Regions from separate parts of the Streptomyces sp. NPDC056296 genome, predicted to be linked through region 3. Evidence: riboswitches for the same ligand, from Rfam matches in the RefSeq annotation. Region 3 holds a riboswitch; each other region holds the start of a gene.
The links. Region 3 has a riboswitch for cyclic di-AMP ahead of ACFCZF_RS34470 (peptidoglycan DD-metalloendopeptidase family protein). Riboswitches for the same ligand answer to the same signal wherever they lie in the genome.
Positions count from the first base shown of each region.

Region 1: another riboswitch for cyclic di-AMP. It lies ahead of ACFCZF_RS01290 (transglycosylase SLT domain-containing protein); the one in region 3 lies ahead of ACFCZF_RS34470 (peptidoglycan DD-metalloendopeptidase family protein).
Region 2: another riboswitch for cyclic di-AMP. It lies ahead of ACFCZF_RS25570 (M23 family metallopeptidase); the one in region 3 lies ahead of ACFCZF_RS34470 (peptidoglycan DD-metalloendopeptidase family protein).
Region 4: another riboswitch for cyclic di-AMP. It lies ahead of ACFCZF_RS07835 (M23 family metallopeptidase); the one in region 3 lies ahead of ACFCZF_RS34470 (peptidoglycan DD-metalloendopeptidase family protein).

Region 1 is NZ_JBHJRX010000001.1:256,863-260,715, forward strand. It holds gene ACFCZF_RS01280 (outer membrane lipoprotein carrier protein LolA) at 1-346, opposite strand, end outside; gene ACFCZF_RS01285 (polyprenyl synthetase family protein) at 582-1,592, opposite strand; cyclic di-AMP (ydaO/yuaA leader) riboswitch at 2,316-2,483, shown strand; gene ACFCZF_RS01290 (transglycosylase SLT domain-containing protein) at 2,489-2,989, shown strand; gene ACFCZF_RS01295 (HAD family hydrolase) at 3,055-3,853, opposite strand, start outside.
Region 2 is NZ_JBHJRX010000036.1:89,152-93,004, reverse strand. It holds gene ACFCZF_RS25580 (PrsW family intramembrane metalloprotease) at 1-289, shown strand, start outside; gene ACFCZF_RS25575 (aldo/keto reductase) at 305-1,249, opposite strand; gene ACFCZF_RS25570 (M23 family metallopeptidase) at 1,388-2,425, opposite strand; cyclic di-AMP (ydaO/yuaA leader) riboswitch at 2,437-2,593, opposite strand; gene ACFCZF_RS25565 (PP2C family protein-serine/threonine phosphatase) at 2,848-3,853, opposite strand, start outside.
Region 3 is NZ_JBHJRX010000065.1:3,699-7,551, forward strand. It holds partial or broken gene ACFCZF_RS34455 (XRE family transcriptional regulator) at 418-540, shown strand; gene ACFCZF_RS34460 (DUF6126 family protein) at 572-694, shown strand; gene ACFCZF_RS34465 (tyrosine-protein phosphatase) at 725-1,522, opposite strand; cyclic di-AMP (ydaO/yuaA leader) riboswitch at 1,946-2,103, shown strand; gene ACFCZF_RS34470 (peptidoglycan DD-metalloendopeptidase family protein) at 2,108-3,085, shown strand; gene ACFCZF_RS34475 (SGNH/GDSL hydrolase family protein) at 3,290-3,853, shown strand, end outside.
Region 4 is NZ_JBHJRX010000008.1:89,745-93,597, forward strand. It holds gene ACFCZF_RS07825 (M16 family metallopeptidase) at 1-50, shown strand, start outside; gene ACFCZF_RS07830 (M16 family metallopeptidase) at 47-1,435, shown strand; cyclic di-AMP (ydaO/yuaA leader) riboswitch at 1,627-1,791, shown strand; gene ACFCZF_RS07835 (M23 family metallopeptidase) at 1,804-2,568, shown strand; gene ACFCZF_RS07840 (GntR family transcriptional regulator) at 2,768-3,487, shown strand; gene ACFCZF_RS07845 (HPr family phosphocarrier protein) at 3,625-3,853, opposite strand, start outside.

The DNA of each region.
Region 1 (3,853 bases), on a different contig from region 3:
CGGAGCCGTCCTCGTCCCCTCCCGAGCCCGGACCGCCGGACATACCGGACATCAGGCCGCTCTCCAGGCCGCCGAGGTCCGGCAGACCCAGGTCCGTGCTGATCTTGACCGTGCCGGACAGCTGCTCGACGTCCGACTTGGCGATCTTCTCTATGAGCTGCTCCGCGGTGACCTTCGGAAGGTCGGGGTCCCCCGAGTCGGCGAGCGCGGGGACGAGCCCGATCGTCGCGGCCGCCACTCCCATCACCGCGACCGGGACGACGTACCGCGCGGCCCTGCGCCGTCCGGCGCGCAGGCCCTCGCCCTCCCCGGCGGTCGTGTTGTCGTCGGAATCGATCGGTGCCATGTGTGCCCTACCTCCGTCGTCGGCGGCGGCTGTCTCACGACCTCGCGCTCGTTCACCCGTGAGCCGCCATTCTCACCCGAATCGGTGAGGATTGGTGTTTCCGTGGTGTCCATCTGACCAAATCGGCCAAGCGGAATCGTCAGACCGCGGGCTCAACTCCGCCTACTCCTGCGGGATGACACGGAGGGAGTGCGACTCCCCCGGCCCGTAGGGGGCGGGGTACGCGACCGGGCGGTCAGCCGGCCCGGTGCACCACGGCATCGCACAGCTCCACCAGCGCGGACTTGGCCTCGCACTCCTTGAGCGGGGCCAGCGCCGCCCGGGCGTCCTTGGCGTACCGGACGGTGTCCCGCCGCGCCTGCTCCAGCGCGGGGTGGGCGCGCAGCAGCCGCAGCGCCTCCGCGTGCCGCGCGTCGTCGCCCAGGTCGGAGTCCAGCAGCTCGCACAGGGCGATGTCCTCGGCGAGCCCCAGCCGGGCCGCCCGCTCGCGCAGCCGCAGCACCGGGAGGGTCGGGATGCCCTCACGCAGGTCGGTCCCGGGCGTCTTCCCGGACTCGTGGGAGTCGGAGGCGATGTCCAGGACGTCGTCCGCCAGCTGGAAGGCGACGCCGAGTCGCTCGCCGTACTGGGTCAGCACGTCCACGACCGTCTCGTCCGCGCCGGACATCATCGCGCCGAACCGGCAGGAGACCGCCACCAGCGAGCCCGTCTTGCCGCCCAGCACGTCCAGGTAGTGGTCGACCGGGTCCCGGCCGTCCTGCGGCCCCGCCGTCTCCAGAATCTGGCCGGTGACGAGCCGCTCGAACGCCAGGGCCTGCACGCGGACCGCCTCGGGACCGAGGTCGGCGAGGATCTGCGAGGCGCGGGCGAACAGGAAGTCGCCGGTGAGGACCGCGACCGAGTTGTCCCAGCGGGTGTTGGCGCTGGCGACGCCGCGCCGTACGGCGGCCTCGTCCATCACGTCGTCGTGGTACAGGGTGGCGAGGTGGGTCAGCTCCACGACGACGGCCGAGGGCACGATGCCGGGGGCGTAGCGGTCGCCGAACTGGGCGGAGAGCATCACCAGCAGTGGCCGGAAACGCTTACCCCCGGCCCGCACCAGATGCTGGGCGGCCTCCGTGATGAACGGAACCTCGCTTTTGGTTGCCTCAAGCAACCCTTCCTCGACAGCAACCAATCCGGCCTGGACATCGGCTTCCAGAGCCTGGTCCCGCACGCTCAGCCCGAACGGCCCGACGACGGTCACGAGGGGTCTCCTGTCTGCTGGTGTCTACTGGCGATTACCTGGTTTGTCGATAGGTCGCTGCCACCACTCAAGTCAGCGTATCCGGTCACCTTTCGATCACCGCTAGCGCCCACCGTTACAGGCCGGTCGGTATCGGATCATGCGCGGTATGTTTTTGATCAGGTGATATGAGCAGATATTGATCGCCATCACCGGGGGCCGAAACCCGCCGTCGAAGATCACATCACCCCTCCCAACGGCCCGCACGCCGAATACGTCACCCGCTCGGATCACCCCGATCCCGCCCCGATCCCGCCCCACTCCCGTCCCGATCCCGTCCCGAACGGATGCCCGCACAGCGCGCGGAAACACCGACCGGAGCGGGGCCGGAGACGAGACGCGCAGGACGGCGGGCCCGCCCGGCAGCCGGCCGAGACCCGAAGCCCTCCTGACCTGTGGCCGATTGACTCCAGGTTGGCCCTAATGCCCGATTTGCCAGCCTTGTTGAAGCCCGTGAGTTGGCTCACTCCGCCCCACCTGGAGGCAACCCCGCCGCCGACTGTGCCCTCCCTTTGCCCCGCAAGCCAGTTGAGCCTTGGCAGCCGCAAAGGATCAAGCGCCTCAAACACCTCAGACCAAGGTCAACAGGCGCGTTGGGTGATTCCTGCACTTGTTTCGGACATGTGCTCTCGCATACGTTCCCGGCCTGTCGGGCGGACGCCGAATCCTGCCACCGCCCGGACGCACAGTCATCCGCCAACAAACTCGCAGGCAGGAGCGGGGGACCCAGGTAAGTCGCCGCACCGGTCACCACCGGAGCGGCTCGGGGTGAAGCCGTGCCCGTCAGGGCCCGGCCGGGCACCTCCCCGCCCGAACCCGACAGCTCACCTCGCAGGCGTAAGGAGAGGGACTCAAGCATGTCTGCCAACGGTCAGAACCGTCACGCCCGCACCACCCGCCTCGCCCGGAAGCTCGCCGTGGCCGGCACCGGCGCCGCCGTGCTCGCCCTGCCGCTCATCGGGGCCACCAGCGCCTCCGCGGCCACCCCGGCCGCCGCCACGACCGCCGCGACCGCCACCACGGCGGCGACGACGTACCCGGACAACCTCGACGGCTGGATCCGGGAGTCGCTCGACATCATGGCGCAGCACGGCATCCCCGGGTCGTACGAGGGCATCCACCGCAACATCATGCGGGAGTCCTCCGGCAACCCGATGGCCATCAACAACTGGGACATCAACGCCATCAACGGCACCCCGTCCAAGGGCCTGCTCCAGGTGATCGCCCCGACCTTCGAGGCCTACCACGTGCCCGGCACCTCCTGGGACCCGTACGACCCGGTCGCCAACATCACCGCCGCCTGCAACTACGCGGCCGACCGGTACGGCTCGATGGACAACGTCTTCGGCGCGTACTGAGCCGCACCAGAGGCTCTGAGCCGTATCAAGAGGCTCTGAGCCGTATCAAGAGGCTCTGAGCCGTATCAAGAGGCTCTGAAGATCCGTTCGAGGACGACGGCCACGCCGTCGTCCTCGTTCGTCGTGGTGACCTCGTCGGCCACCGCCTTGAGTTCGGGGTGGGCGCCCGCCATGGCGACACCGTGGGCCGCCCAGTCGAACATGGGGATGTCGTTGGGCATGTCCCCGAAGGCGATCGTCCGCCGCCGGCCCACGCCCAGGCGCTCGGCGGCCAGCGCCAGGCCGGTGGCCTTGGTGATGCCGCACGGCTGGAGCTCCACCGTCCCCGGACCCGACATCGTGACGGTGGCGAGGGAACCGACCACCGCGCGCGCCGTCGCAGCCAACTCGTCGTCGGACAGCTCGGGATGGCGCAGCAGCACCTTGCTGATCGGCGCGCTCCACAGCTCGTCGCGCCGCTCGACCCGCACCGCGGGCAGCGTCGGGTGCGGCATCAGGTAGCCCGGCTCGATGAGCGTCAGGCCGTCGACACCGTCCTGGTCGACCGCCGCGTGCACCTGCCCCACCTCGGCCTCGATCTTGCCGAGCGCGGTCTCGGCCAGCTCCCGGTCCAGGGTGACCGACCACAGCATCCGGTGCGCGCCGGCGTCGTACACCTGGGCGCCCTGGCCGCACACCACGAGCCCCGTGCGGCCGAGGCGGTCGAGCAGGGGCCGCACCCGGGGCGCCGGCCGCCCCGTCACCACCAGATGCCGCGCACCGGCCTCGGACACCCGCGCCAGCGCGGCCAGTGACCGGTCGGACACGGTGTCGTCGCCGCGGAGCAGCGTGCCGTCGAGGTCGGTGGCGACGAGTGAATACGCG
Region 2 (3,853 bases), on a different contig from region 3:
CACCGACTTCGCCGTACGGGAGCGGGAACTGCTGGACGCCCTGTGGCACCGGCGCGAGGTGGCGCGTCCGGCACTGGACTACGCGGCCCGGGCCACGGCGCCGCCCGCACCGATGGCCGCGCGGACCTGGCCGCATCCGTACGGCGCGGCGTACGGGTCGGCGTACGGGTCGGCGTACGGGCCCGGCCACCCGGCGGCGGCCCCGGCGGCGGCCCCGACGCCGTACCCCGCACCGGCCGCGTACACCCCGTACCACCCGTACTCCCCGCCCAGCCACTACCGGCCGTAACGGCGGCACCCGGTCTCAGGCCGACGCCTCCGTCAGCCTCCCGGCCTCGCCCTCCGTCAGGCTCAGTTCCGCCACCCCCAGCAGCGCCGGCAGCTGCTCCACCGTGCGCGCGGACGCGATCGGCGCGGCCACCGTCGGCTGCGCGGCCAGCCAGGCCAGGGCGACCGTGGCGACGGGGGCGTCATGGGCCTCGGCGATCTCGTCCAGGGCGGCGAGGACCCGCCGGCCGCGCTCGGTCTCCAGGTGCTTCGCCGCACCGCCCGCCCGCGGACTGTCGACGGCCGCGCCGGGCCGGTACTTGCCCGTGAGGAAGCCGGACGCGAGGGCGTAGTACGGCACGGCGGCCAGGCCCGCCTGCTCCGCGAGGTCGCGCGACTCGCCCTCGTAGGTGTCGCGCGAGACGAGGTTGTAGTGGGGCTGGAGGGCCACGTACCGGGCGAGGCCCTCACGGTCGGAGAAGGCCAGGGACTCCGCGAGCCGCTCGGCGGAGATGTTGGAGGCGGCGATGTGCCGGACCTTGCCCGCCTTCACCAGCTCGTCGAGCGCGCCGATGATCTCCTCCACCGGCACCTCGGGCTTGTCGAAGTGCGTGTAGTAGAGGTCGATGTGGTCGGTGCCCAGGCGGCGCAGCGAGGCGTCGGCGGCGGCCTTGATGTTCGCGGCGCTCAGGCCCGGGTACTCGGGGTGCTGGCTGACCTTGGTGGCGAGGACGACGTCACCGCGGTTGCCGCGGGAGGCGAGCCACTCGCCGATGACGGTCTCGGACTCGCCGCCGCTGTTGCCGTCGACCCACGCGGAGTAGGAGTCGGCGGTGTCGAGGAAGTTGCCGCCCGCCGCCGTGTAGGCGTCGAGGACGGCGAAGGAAGTGCCCTGGTCGGCGGTCCAGCCGAAGACGTTGCCGCCGAGGGCGAGGGGGAAGACCTCCAGGTCGGAGGAGCCGAGCTTGCGCAGAGAAGTCATGTCCTGCGTCAACGAACGCACCGGATCCGGCGATTCCGGAAGCGGGGCAAAGATCCCGCAAACCGGCAGCCCTGACGTCGGGGGGTCGTCGTCAGGACCGCCGGGGACCGGAGAGAACGGCGCCGCGCGCGGCGGGACTCAGGGGGTGAGGCCCTTGCTCTGCAGCCACGCCATCGGGTCGATACCGCCGCCTCCGCTGGTGTGGACCTCCATGTGGAGGTGCGCGCCGGTGACGTTGCCGGTGGCGCCGACGCGGCCGATGACGTCACCGGTGGTGACCTCCTGGCCGACGCTGACGCTGATGGAGGACTGGTGGGCGTACCAGATCTCGGTGCCGTCATCGAGGGTGAGCACGGTCTTGTAGCCGTACGACCCGTCCCAGCCGGCCGACGTGATCGTGCCGCTGTGCACCGCCTTGAGCAGCGTGCCCGTGGGGGCGGCGAAGTCGAGGCCGGTGTGGTAGCCGGAGGACCAGTAGGCGCCGGCCTGGCCGAAGCTGGAGGAGATCGTGTACGAGGAGGTCGGCAGCGTGTACTGCTTGGCCAGCTTCGCGAGCCGCTCGGCCTCGGCCTTCTTCGCGGCCTCCTCCTCCGCCTTCTTCTTGGCGGCGGCGGCCTTGGCCTCGGCTTCCTTCTCCGCCTTGGCGGCGGCTTCCGCGGCCTTCTTCTCGGCGGCGGCAGCGGCCTCGGCGGCGGCCTTGATCTCGACCTGGGTCTGCTGCTGCTCGGCCTGCGCCATGATCCGGGCCCGCAGCGTCTCACCGGCGTCGGTGGCGCTCTCCGAGGAGGAGGTGTCGGCGGCGACCGTGCCGATGCTGCTGAGCGGGGTGGCGGAGCCCTCCGGCTCCGGCTTCTCCTCGTCGGAGATGAGCGAGCCGACGTTCGGCAGGTCCGGCATGGAGATCGACACCGGCGGCTTGCCGGTCTGCGCGCTGGCCATGCCGCCCGCGCCGACGGCGGCTATGACACCGACGCCGAGGACGGTGGAGCTGCGGGCGAGCCCGCCGCGCTGCTTGGCGACGCGGTGCCGGCCGCGTACGGGGCGGATGGAGTCCGCGGTGGGATTCCACTCCTCCCAGGGGCCCTCTTCGGTGCGGTAGCCGTCGTAGCCGAAGGTGTCGGTGTCGTGCCCGCTGGGCACGAACGGGGCCTCGGGGGCAGGCCGGTTGGACGCCACGTGGGCGTACTCCTTTCCTTCCTTTCGCCTACCGGGTTAGCTGACGGGTTCGGAGCAGGAAGGTCTCCTACGCGCGTATATCCGCCGTGTCTCCACGGCGTCGTACGAGCGATTCACCCCAATGTGGTGGTTCCCCGGTTCCCTTGCGGGATTCGGCGCGTGCGCACGGAGCCGCCTTCTGTGACGGCTGGGACGACCGCGCTGCGTTATCGAACGTTAATAGACGCGGGGCTCGGATTCCAAGCCGTTCCTCTTGATCATTAACGAATCCGGCCCGGACGTACGCCTCACGATCGGTGAAAACCGGGCGAGTTGACCGCGCTTCGGTATTCCCCTTCGCGGCACAAGTTTCTGATGGTGCGTCAGTTGTTATGCGCAGGGCGGTCGGTCCGTCACGTCCGGTGATGTTGATCAAGTTTCGATCAGGGTCGTCGTACGGCGAGCAGCGCCATGTCGTCGGCCATGCCGCCCCCGGAGTGCCGGCGCACGTCCTCGGCGAGGATGTCGAGCAGCTCCGTCGGATGCCGGAACACGCGGCCGGCCAGCCGCGCGTGCGGTTCGTAGAACTCGCCCCGCCCGTCCCGCGCTTCCGACAGTCCGTCGGTGTACAGCAGCAGCGTGGACCCACCGGGGAAGTCGGCCTCCTCCGCGCGGTCGGGCCACACGCCCAGCTCGCCCATGCCGAGCGGCAGCGCCGACTCCCGGGCGGGCAGCGGGCGCAGGGTGCCGTCGGCGTACAGCAGCAGGGGCGGCGGGTGGCCGCGGTTGACGATGCGTACGATCCCGTCGCCGTGCGGGAGTTCGGCGAGTACGGCGGTGGTGAACCCCTCGAAGGCGTCCAGTCCGTCCCGCCGGGTTCCTTCGCGCGCCAGCGCCCGCTCCAGTCGCTGTGCCACCGCCTCCAGCGTCGCCTCCTGCTCCGCGGCCTCCCGGAACGCGCCGATCACGACGGCGACGGCGGCCACCGCGCCCATGCCCTTGCCGCGTACGTCCCCGACGATGAGCCGGATGCCGCGCGCACTGTCCTGCACCGCGTACAGATCGCCGCCGATGAAGGCGTCGGCCTGCGCGGCCTCGTAGCAGGCGGCGATCTCGAAACCGCCGATCCGCTCGGCGGGCTCGGGCAGCACGGCGCGCTGGGCGGCCTCGGCGATCTCGCGGACGGAGACGAGGCGCTCGCCGGTGCGACGGACGAAGCCGTTCACGAGGACGGCGAGCACGGCGACCGTCGCGATGGTGATCAGCTCGGTGAGGGAGTCGACGTAGTGGATGACGCCCTTGCCGAGTTGCAGCCCGATGACGGCGGCGACCACCGCGACACCGGTGAGCGCCGTGCCGCGCCGTGAGTAGATCGGGGCGGCGACCAGGGGCGCGGCCGTGTAGAGGGGGCCTGCGGTGAAGTATCTCGGGGTGAAGATGTCGTACAGG
Region 3 (3,853 bases):
GAGGCATGACCTCCCATGAACCGGTCCGCCGTCGCCGGACGCGGTGTCCGTCGTGGCACCGCAGCTGCGTGCGGTGTGGCGCCGGGCCGCCGCAGGTGTCCTGCCTGACAGTGATGGGCAGCGCAAAGTAATGGGACTGGTACGCTTAGTGCTCTGTTGGGGGCGACAATCAAGCTCACAGCAGCCCGAGTGAGTCCTGTACTTGCTCCGGCGGCCGGAAGGGTCGTCGTCGGACGGGCATGACCCGTCAAACTCCCCGGAGCGATCCAGGCGGAGAGTCTCCTGAGCTACCCGGGAGAGCGCTTCAAGGTACGACCGTCTCGGAAACCTATGAGACATCGCTGACTGGGGCGCGGCGGCCAGATGGTGCTGTTTCGCGTCCCTGTCAGCGCTCAGCTGAAGCGCACCTGTAGGCGCCCCGGCGACAGCCCGCGCCTCGACTCGCTAACCCTGCACCGGATCGCCGACGGGGTCGAGTCACTGTTCGTCCACACCCTGACGCAGAGTGCCTCGGCAGCGCTATGCCTGGACTCGCCACCACGCCGGCCCACCCCACCCTTGGAGGGACGCCATGAACCTGCAGGAGAAGCTCCCGCGCGCCCTGTGGGTGCGGCTCTTCATCTACCTCATCGTGGGACACGTCCTCGCGGCCTTCATCTACCTGCTCTTCGAGGTGGGCGCCAACAGCCGGTGAGCGGGTGGGCCGGTCGGTGAGCCGGTGGGCTCAGTCCAGCATCCGCTCGCGCAGCCGCTCCCGGGTCTCCGGAGTGATCCGCAGGCCCTTCTCCAGGTAGGCGTCGACCCCGCCCCAGGTCTCCTCGACGGTCTCGAAGGCCGCCGCCAGGTACTCGGCGCGCGCGTCGAAGAGGGGGCTGAGCAGCTCCATGACCTCGGGGGAGTAGGCCGAGGCGGCGGAGCTGCTGCGGCGCACCTTGTAGCGACGGTGCGCGGCGTTGGACTTCAGGTAGTCGTCGATGACGGCCTCGCGCTCGACGCCCAGGGCGAGCAGGGTGACCGCGATCGACAGGCCCGCGCGGTCCTTGCCGGCCGCGCAGTGCATCAGCGCGGGGACGCTGTCCTCGGCGAGCGCGTGCAGTACCCGGGAGTGCTCCGCCGTGCGCTCCTTGATGATCATGCGGTAGGAGCCGATCATCCGGTCGGCGCCCTTGTCGCCCGCCAGGATCTCGCGCAGCTGGTCGAGGTCGCCGTCGCGGACCATCTTCCAGAACTCGGCACCGTCGGCCGGATCGCTCAGCGGCAGGTTCACATTGCGCACGCCCGGCAGCGCGACGTCCGGACCCTCGAGCTTCTGGTCGGCCGCGTTGCGGAAGTCGAAGATGGTGTGCAGGCCCAGCGAGGCCAGGAACGCGGCGTCCTCCCCGGTGGCGTGCGCCAGGTGGCCGCTGCGGAACAGCACCCCTTGTCGCACCCGCCGCCCGTCCACGGTCGGCAGCCCGCCCACGTCACGGAAGTTACGCACACCGGCCAGCTCGGGTTCGGTCGACGGGACCTGCTGCGTCACGGGGGCTCCTCCCACTCCGCCCCGTCGACGCTGCTCGCCGACGGGCACCACTCGAAGATACGGCACGGTCCGGGGGCCTCGGCGGCACCATCGCCCGACTGCGTCATATCTGAACCTTCTGTCCGAATTGGCACCTTCATTCCAACTAGCGCTGGAATAAAAGGGACTGGGGAGACGGCGCGTGAGCAGCGTCATATCCGTGACCGTGCGTTGCCCGTCATGTTCACGTAATGCGACCGGTTTTCAAGGCTGTTTACCGGAAAGGGCACTGCGCGAATCGACGGAGGGTGACCGGTAATTCCCGTAAAGGATCAATCGGAACACCTGCCAATGGAACCCCTCGCTTGTCCCCGCGCGTCTTGGTCCCTTACGTTCACCACCGATCCGGACGGACGCCTAATCCTGCCGCCGACCGGAGCCCGCACTCATCCACCACCCGTACACGGCAGGAGCGGGGGACCCACAGGTACAACTGCCTGTTCCGGTTCCCGGAACGGCTTGGGGTAAAGCCGCGTCTCGGCGCGGCCGGGCATCTCCAGCTCGCACCCGACAGCTCACCTCGTAGGCGCCGGAGAGGAATTCGCCATGCCCGCGAAGGGTAAGCACCGCCGTACCAGGGCCATGCGCCTGACCCGCACCATCGCCGTCGCCGGAACCGGTGGCGCCGCGCTCGCGCTCCCGCTGCTCGGCGCCGCCGGCGCCCAGGCCGCACCCGCGCAGTCCGTGTCCGAGCAGGCCGTTCAGTCCATACCGACGACGGCGAAGAAGGCCGCCGGCGGCAGCGCCGAGAAGAACTCCGACTCGCGGACGTACACTGTCAAGAGCGGTGACTACCTCTCGAAGATCGCCGACGAGCAGGACGTCGACGGCGGCTGGAAGAAGCTGTACTCGGACAACCGCGACATCGTCGGCTCGGACCCGTCGCTGATCCACCCCGGCCTGAAGCTCTCGGTCGGCGAGCAGGCCGCCAAGTCGTCGGCCCCCTCGTCCTCCGCCGAGTCGGAGAAGCCGGCCGAGAAGCCCGCCGCGCCGAAGAAGTCGTCCTCCGAGAAGTCCGAGTCGGCGAAGTCCGAGTCGGCCGAGAAGTCGTCGGACGCCGCGAAGACCTCCTCCTCGGACTCGTCGAACACGAGCGCCCAGTCCGCCGGTACCGCCAGCGGCTTCGCCTCGCCCGTTCCCGGCGGCAGCGTCGGCACCCCGTACCACCAGTCGGGCAGCATGTGGTCCAGCGGCTACCACACCGGCACGGACTTCGTCGTCCCGACCGGCACCTCGCTCAAGGCCGTCGGCGCGGGCACCGTCGTCTCCGCCGGCTGGGGCGGCGCGTACGGCAACCAGGTCGTCATCCAGCTCTCCGACGGCCACTACGCCCAGTACGCCCACCTGTCCTCGCTCTCCGTCTCCGCCGGTCAGTCCGTGACGGCGGGTCAGCAGGTCGGTCTCTCGGGTGCCACCGGCAACGTGACCGGTCCGCACCTGCACTTCGAGATCCGCACCTCGCCGGACTACGGCTCGGACGTGGACCCGATCGCGTACCTGCGCTCGCACGGCGTCTCTCTCTGACGACGGCTCCGGCGCAGCCTCCGCGCCTCCGAAGGCCGGACCCCGATCCCCGGGTCCGGCCTTCGGTGTATTCCGGAATTGACGAACACTTTAGGCGTGGTTTTTCTCACCGACCGTCAACCCTTTCCTACGGTCGCGTAGGTCACATTCCAAGGTGAATCATGGGCCGACGTGGCAGACGATTCGAAGAGTGACAGCAGAGAAGTGATCGGGTCGTACGTGGCGGTGGGGGACAGCTTCACCGAGGGCGTCGGCGACCCCGGCCCCGAGGGGGCGTTCGTCGGCTGGGCGGACCGGTTGGCCGTACTGCTCGCGGACCGGCGCCCCGAGGGCGACTTCGGGTACGCGAACCTCGCCGTGCGCGGCAGGCTGCTCGACCGGATCGTGGCGGAACAGGTCCCGCGAGCCGTCGAACTCGCCCCGGACCTGGTCTCGTTCGCGGCGGGCGGCAACGACATCATCCGGCCCGGCACCGATCCGGACGAGGTGGCCGAGCGGTTCGAGCGCGCGGTGGCCGCGCTGACCGCGGCGGCCGGCACCGTCCTGGTGACGACCGGCTTCGACACCCGTGGGGTGCCCGTCCTCAAACATCTGCGCGGCAAGATCGCGACCTACAACGGGCACGTCCGTGCCGTCGCCGACCGCTACGGCTGCCCCGTGCTCGACCTGTGGTCGCTCCGGAGCGTCCAGGACCGCAGGGCGTGGGACGCCGACCGGCTGCACCTGTCGCCGGAGGGCCACACGCGCGTGGCGCTGCGCGCGGGCCAG
Region 4 (3,853 bases), on a different contig from region 3:
CCGCCGACGAGAACGACGCCACCGACGAGAACGAGGAGGCGGCCAAGTGACCGAGCTCGCCACCATGGAATTCCACTCCCAGCCGCGGGCCGGCGAGCCCAAGCCGTGGGCGTTCCCGGCCCCCGAGCGCGGCAGCCTCGGCAACGGCCTCACCGTGCTGCGCTGCCATCGCCCCGGCCAGCAGGTCGTCGCCGTGGAGGTGCTCCTCGACGCGCCCCTGGACGCCGAGCCGGCCGGCCTCGACGGTGTCGCCACGATCATGGCGCGCGCCTTCTCCGAGGGCACCGACAAGCACTCCGCCGAGGATTTCGCCGCCGAACTGGAGCGCTGCGGTGCCACCCTCGACGCACACGCCGACCACCCCGGCGTCCGGCTGAGCCTGGAGGTGCCGGCCTCACGCCTCGCCAAGGCCCTGGGCCTGCTCGCCGACGCCCTCCGGGCGCCCGCGTTCGCGGACAGCGAGGTCGAACGGCTGGTCCGCAACCGGCTCGACGAGATCCCGCACGAGCTGGCCAACCCGTCACGCCGCGCGGCCAAGGAACTCTCCAAGGAGCTGTTCCCGGCCGGGGCGCGTATGTCGCGCCCGCGCCAGGGCACCGAGGAGACGGTCGCGAGCATCGACTCGGCGGCCGTACGCGGCTTCTACGAGAAGCACGTCCGACCCGCCACCGCCACCGCCGTGGTCGTCGGCGACCTCACCGACGTCGACCTCGACGCGCTGCTCGGCGAGACGCTGGGCGCGTGGACCGGCTCCGCGGCCGAGGCGCGTCCCGTACCCCCGGTGAGCGCCGACGACACCGGCCGGGTCGTCATCGTGGACCGACCCGGTGCCGTCCAGACGCAGTTGCTGATCGGCCGCACCGGCGCCGACCGGCACGACCGCGTGTGGCCCGCGCAGGTGCTCGGCACCTACTGCCTCGGCGGGACCCTCACCTCGCGCCTGGACCGCGTCCTGCGCGAGGAGAAGGGCTACACCTACGGCGTACGGGCGTTCGGGCAGGTCATGCGTTCCGCGCCCGACGGCACGGGCGCCGCGATGCTCGCCATCAGCGGCTCCGTGGACACCCCCAACACCGGTCCCGCCCTGGAGGACCTGTGGACGGTGCTGCGCAAGCTCGCCGCGGAGGGTCTCACCGACGCCGAGCGCGACGTGGCCGTGCAGAACCTGGTGGGCGTGGCGCCGCTGAAGTACGAGACGGCGGCGGCCGTGGCGAGCACGCTGGCCGACCAGGTCGAGCAGCACCTGCCCGACGACTACCAGGCCACGCTCTACCGCCAACTCGCCGCCACGGGCACCGTGGAGGCCACGGCGGCGGTCGTGAACGCCTTCCCGGTCGACCGTCTGGTGACGGTCCTCGTCGGCGACGCGGCGCAGATCAAGGAGCCCGTCGAGGCCCTCGGCATCGGTGAAGTCACCGTGGTGGCGGCCGAGTAGCGGCACACGCGTGTGGCGGCCCCGGTGACCCGAGTGTCACCGGGGCCGTCTTTTGTCCGGATTGCGGGAGAGGCTGCCCGTCTGCCCTGTGGCGTGCGCTACAAAAGGCTTGTTGCGTTTGAGGATTGAACACAGCCGCGTTTAGCGTCATCCGGTCTGTTCGTCACGCAGTGCGCCGCGCCCGCGGCACCGGACAGTCATCGCCGAGTCCCCGTACGGCGCGAGCCAGGGGAGCCGGGGACCCAACGCAGTCCCTGGGGTGAATCGGACGCCCGCGCGCGCAGCGAGGGGGTCCGTAGGAGACCTTCCTGCTCCGAACCCGTCAGCTAACCCGGTAGGCGAGAGGGAAGGAAAGGACCAGCCTCTACATGGCGTTCACGCGCGCCACCGGGAAGCACCGCCGTCCCAGCCGGGTGCACCGCACCACCGCCCGCGCGGCGGGTGTCGCGGCCCTCGCCACCACCGGCGTCGTCGGCACCCTCGCGGCTCCGGCGCTCGCCGCCGAGCCCCGGGCGGAGCAGAGCGGACTCACCCCGGTCATCACCATCGGCGACTCCATAGCCGACGAGATCGACGCCCAGGCCACCGCGCAGGAGCAGGCCGCCCTGCACGCCGCCGCCCGTGAGGCGGCCCAGGAGGCCGCGCGCGAGCGGGCGGCCGAGGCGGCCGAGGAGGCGCGCGAGGCCAAGGAGCGCGCCGCACGCGAGGCGGAGCGCAAGCGCCTCAACACCTTCGTGTCGCCGATCACCGCCTCCTACGTCTCCACCGCCTACCAGGCCGGCAGCTCGCTGTGGTCCTCCGGCAGCCACACCGGCATCGACTTCCACGCCTCCAGCGGCACCTCCGTGCACTCGGTCGGCGTCGGCACCGTCGTCGAGGCCGGCTGGGGCGGGGCGTACGGCAACCAGGTCGTGATCAAGATGCACGACGGCACGTACACCCAGTACGGCCACCTGTCGTCCATCGGCGTCTCGGTCGGCCAGGCGGTCGAACCCGGGCAGCAGATCGGCCTCTCCGGTGCCACCGGCAACGTCACCGGACCGCACCTGCACTTCGAGGCCCGTACGAGCCCCGAGTACGGCTCGGACCTGGACCCCGTCGCCTACCTCCGCTCCCACGGCGTGAACGTCTGACGACGGACGGTACGACATTCGAAAGCCCCGGCCTCCCGAGCCGGGGCTTTTGGCTTTCTTTCCTTCGGTGCACGCGTCGGTGGTCCAAAAAATAACCATGAAATCCGCTCTGCCGTCGGAATGTGCGCTTGATTGGCTTAGAGTCACTGAGCACGCGTCAATCGTCGACGTTTCACGGGGATTAAGGCGGAGGTCGGGCATGCGTATTCCGGCGCACTCGGTGTGCACGGCGATCCGGGACGACATCGTCACCGGCGTCCACGGACGCGGCGGTCGGCTCACCGAGGAACTCCTGGCCCGCCGCTACGGCGTCTCCCGCGTCCCCGTCCGCGAGGCCCTGCGCACGCTGGAGGCCGAAGGCTTCGTGGTGACGCGGCGGCACGCGGGCGCGTGCGTCGCGGAACCCACCGAGCAGGAGGCCGCCGACCTGCTGGAGACGCGCACGCTCCTCGAACCTCTCGGTGCCTCCCGGGCCGCCCGGCGCCGCACCGAGGCCCACCTCAAGGTGCTGCGTGGTCTGGTCAGGCTGGGGCAGGAGCGTGCCAGGCAGGGCAACAGCGAGGATCTGCGCTCACTGGACGGGTGGTTCCACGAGACCCTGGCCCAGGCCGCCGGCAGCCCGTCGCTGACGGCCTTGCTGACCCAACTGCGCCACAAGATCGCCTGGATGTACGTCGTGGAGGCGTCGGCCGGACCCGTGGAGTGCTGGGCGGAGCACGGCGCGATCGTCGACGCGGTGGCCCGGGGCGACGGCGAGCGAGCGCGGGCGCTCATGACGCTGCACACCGAGCGGTCGGCGCCGGCGCACAGGCTGCGATTCGTCTCCGGCGGCGGAGGTGGAGGCGGAGGCGGGGGCGAGCGGACGGAGCGTGTGAGGAAATCGCAACGTCCCGTAAACATGCCGAGCCTGCGGCATTAACACGGGCGCCGTATACAAAGAGAGAGTAATTCGGGGGAGGGGGCTATTTCCTGCTGCCCATGAAGACGGGGGAAGCGGAAAGAGAAAGCGAGAGGCCCGCCCGGTGGTCCGGGCGGGCCTTTCGGTGCTGCCGTTGCTCAGACGGTCTCGGGGAGTTCCTCGAGCCCCTCGGAGACCAGCTTCGCCAGCCGGTCCAGGGCGGCGTCCGCGCCCTCGGCGTCGGCGGCGAGGACGATCTCCTCGCCACCCTGGGCGCCGAGGCCGAGGACGGCCAGCATGGAGGCCGCGTTGACGGGGGACCCGTCGGCCTTGGCGATCGTCACCGGGACGCCTGTGGCCGTGGCGGCTCGGACGAAAATGGAGGCG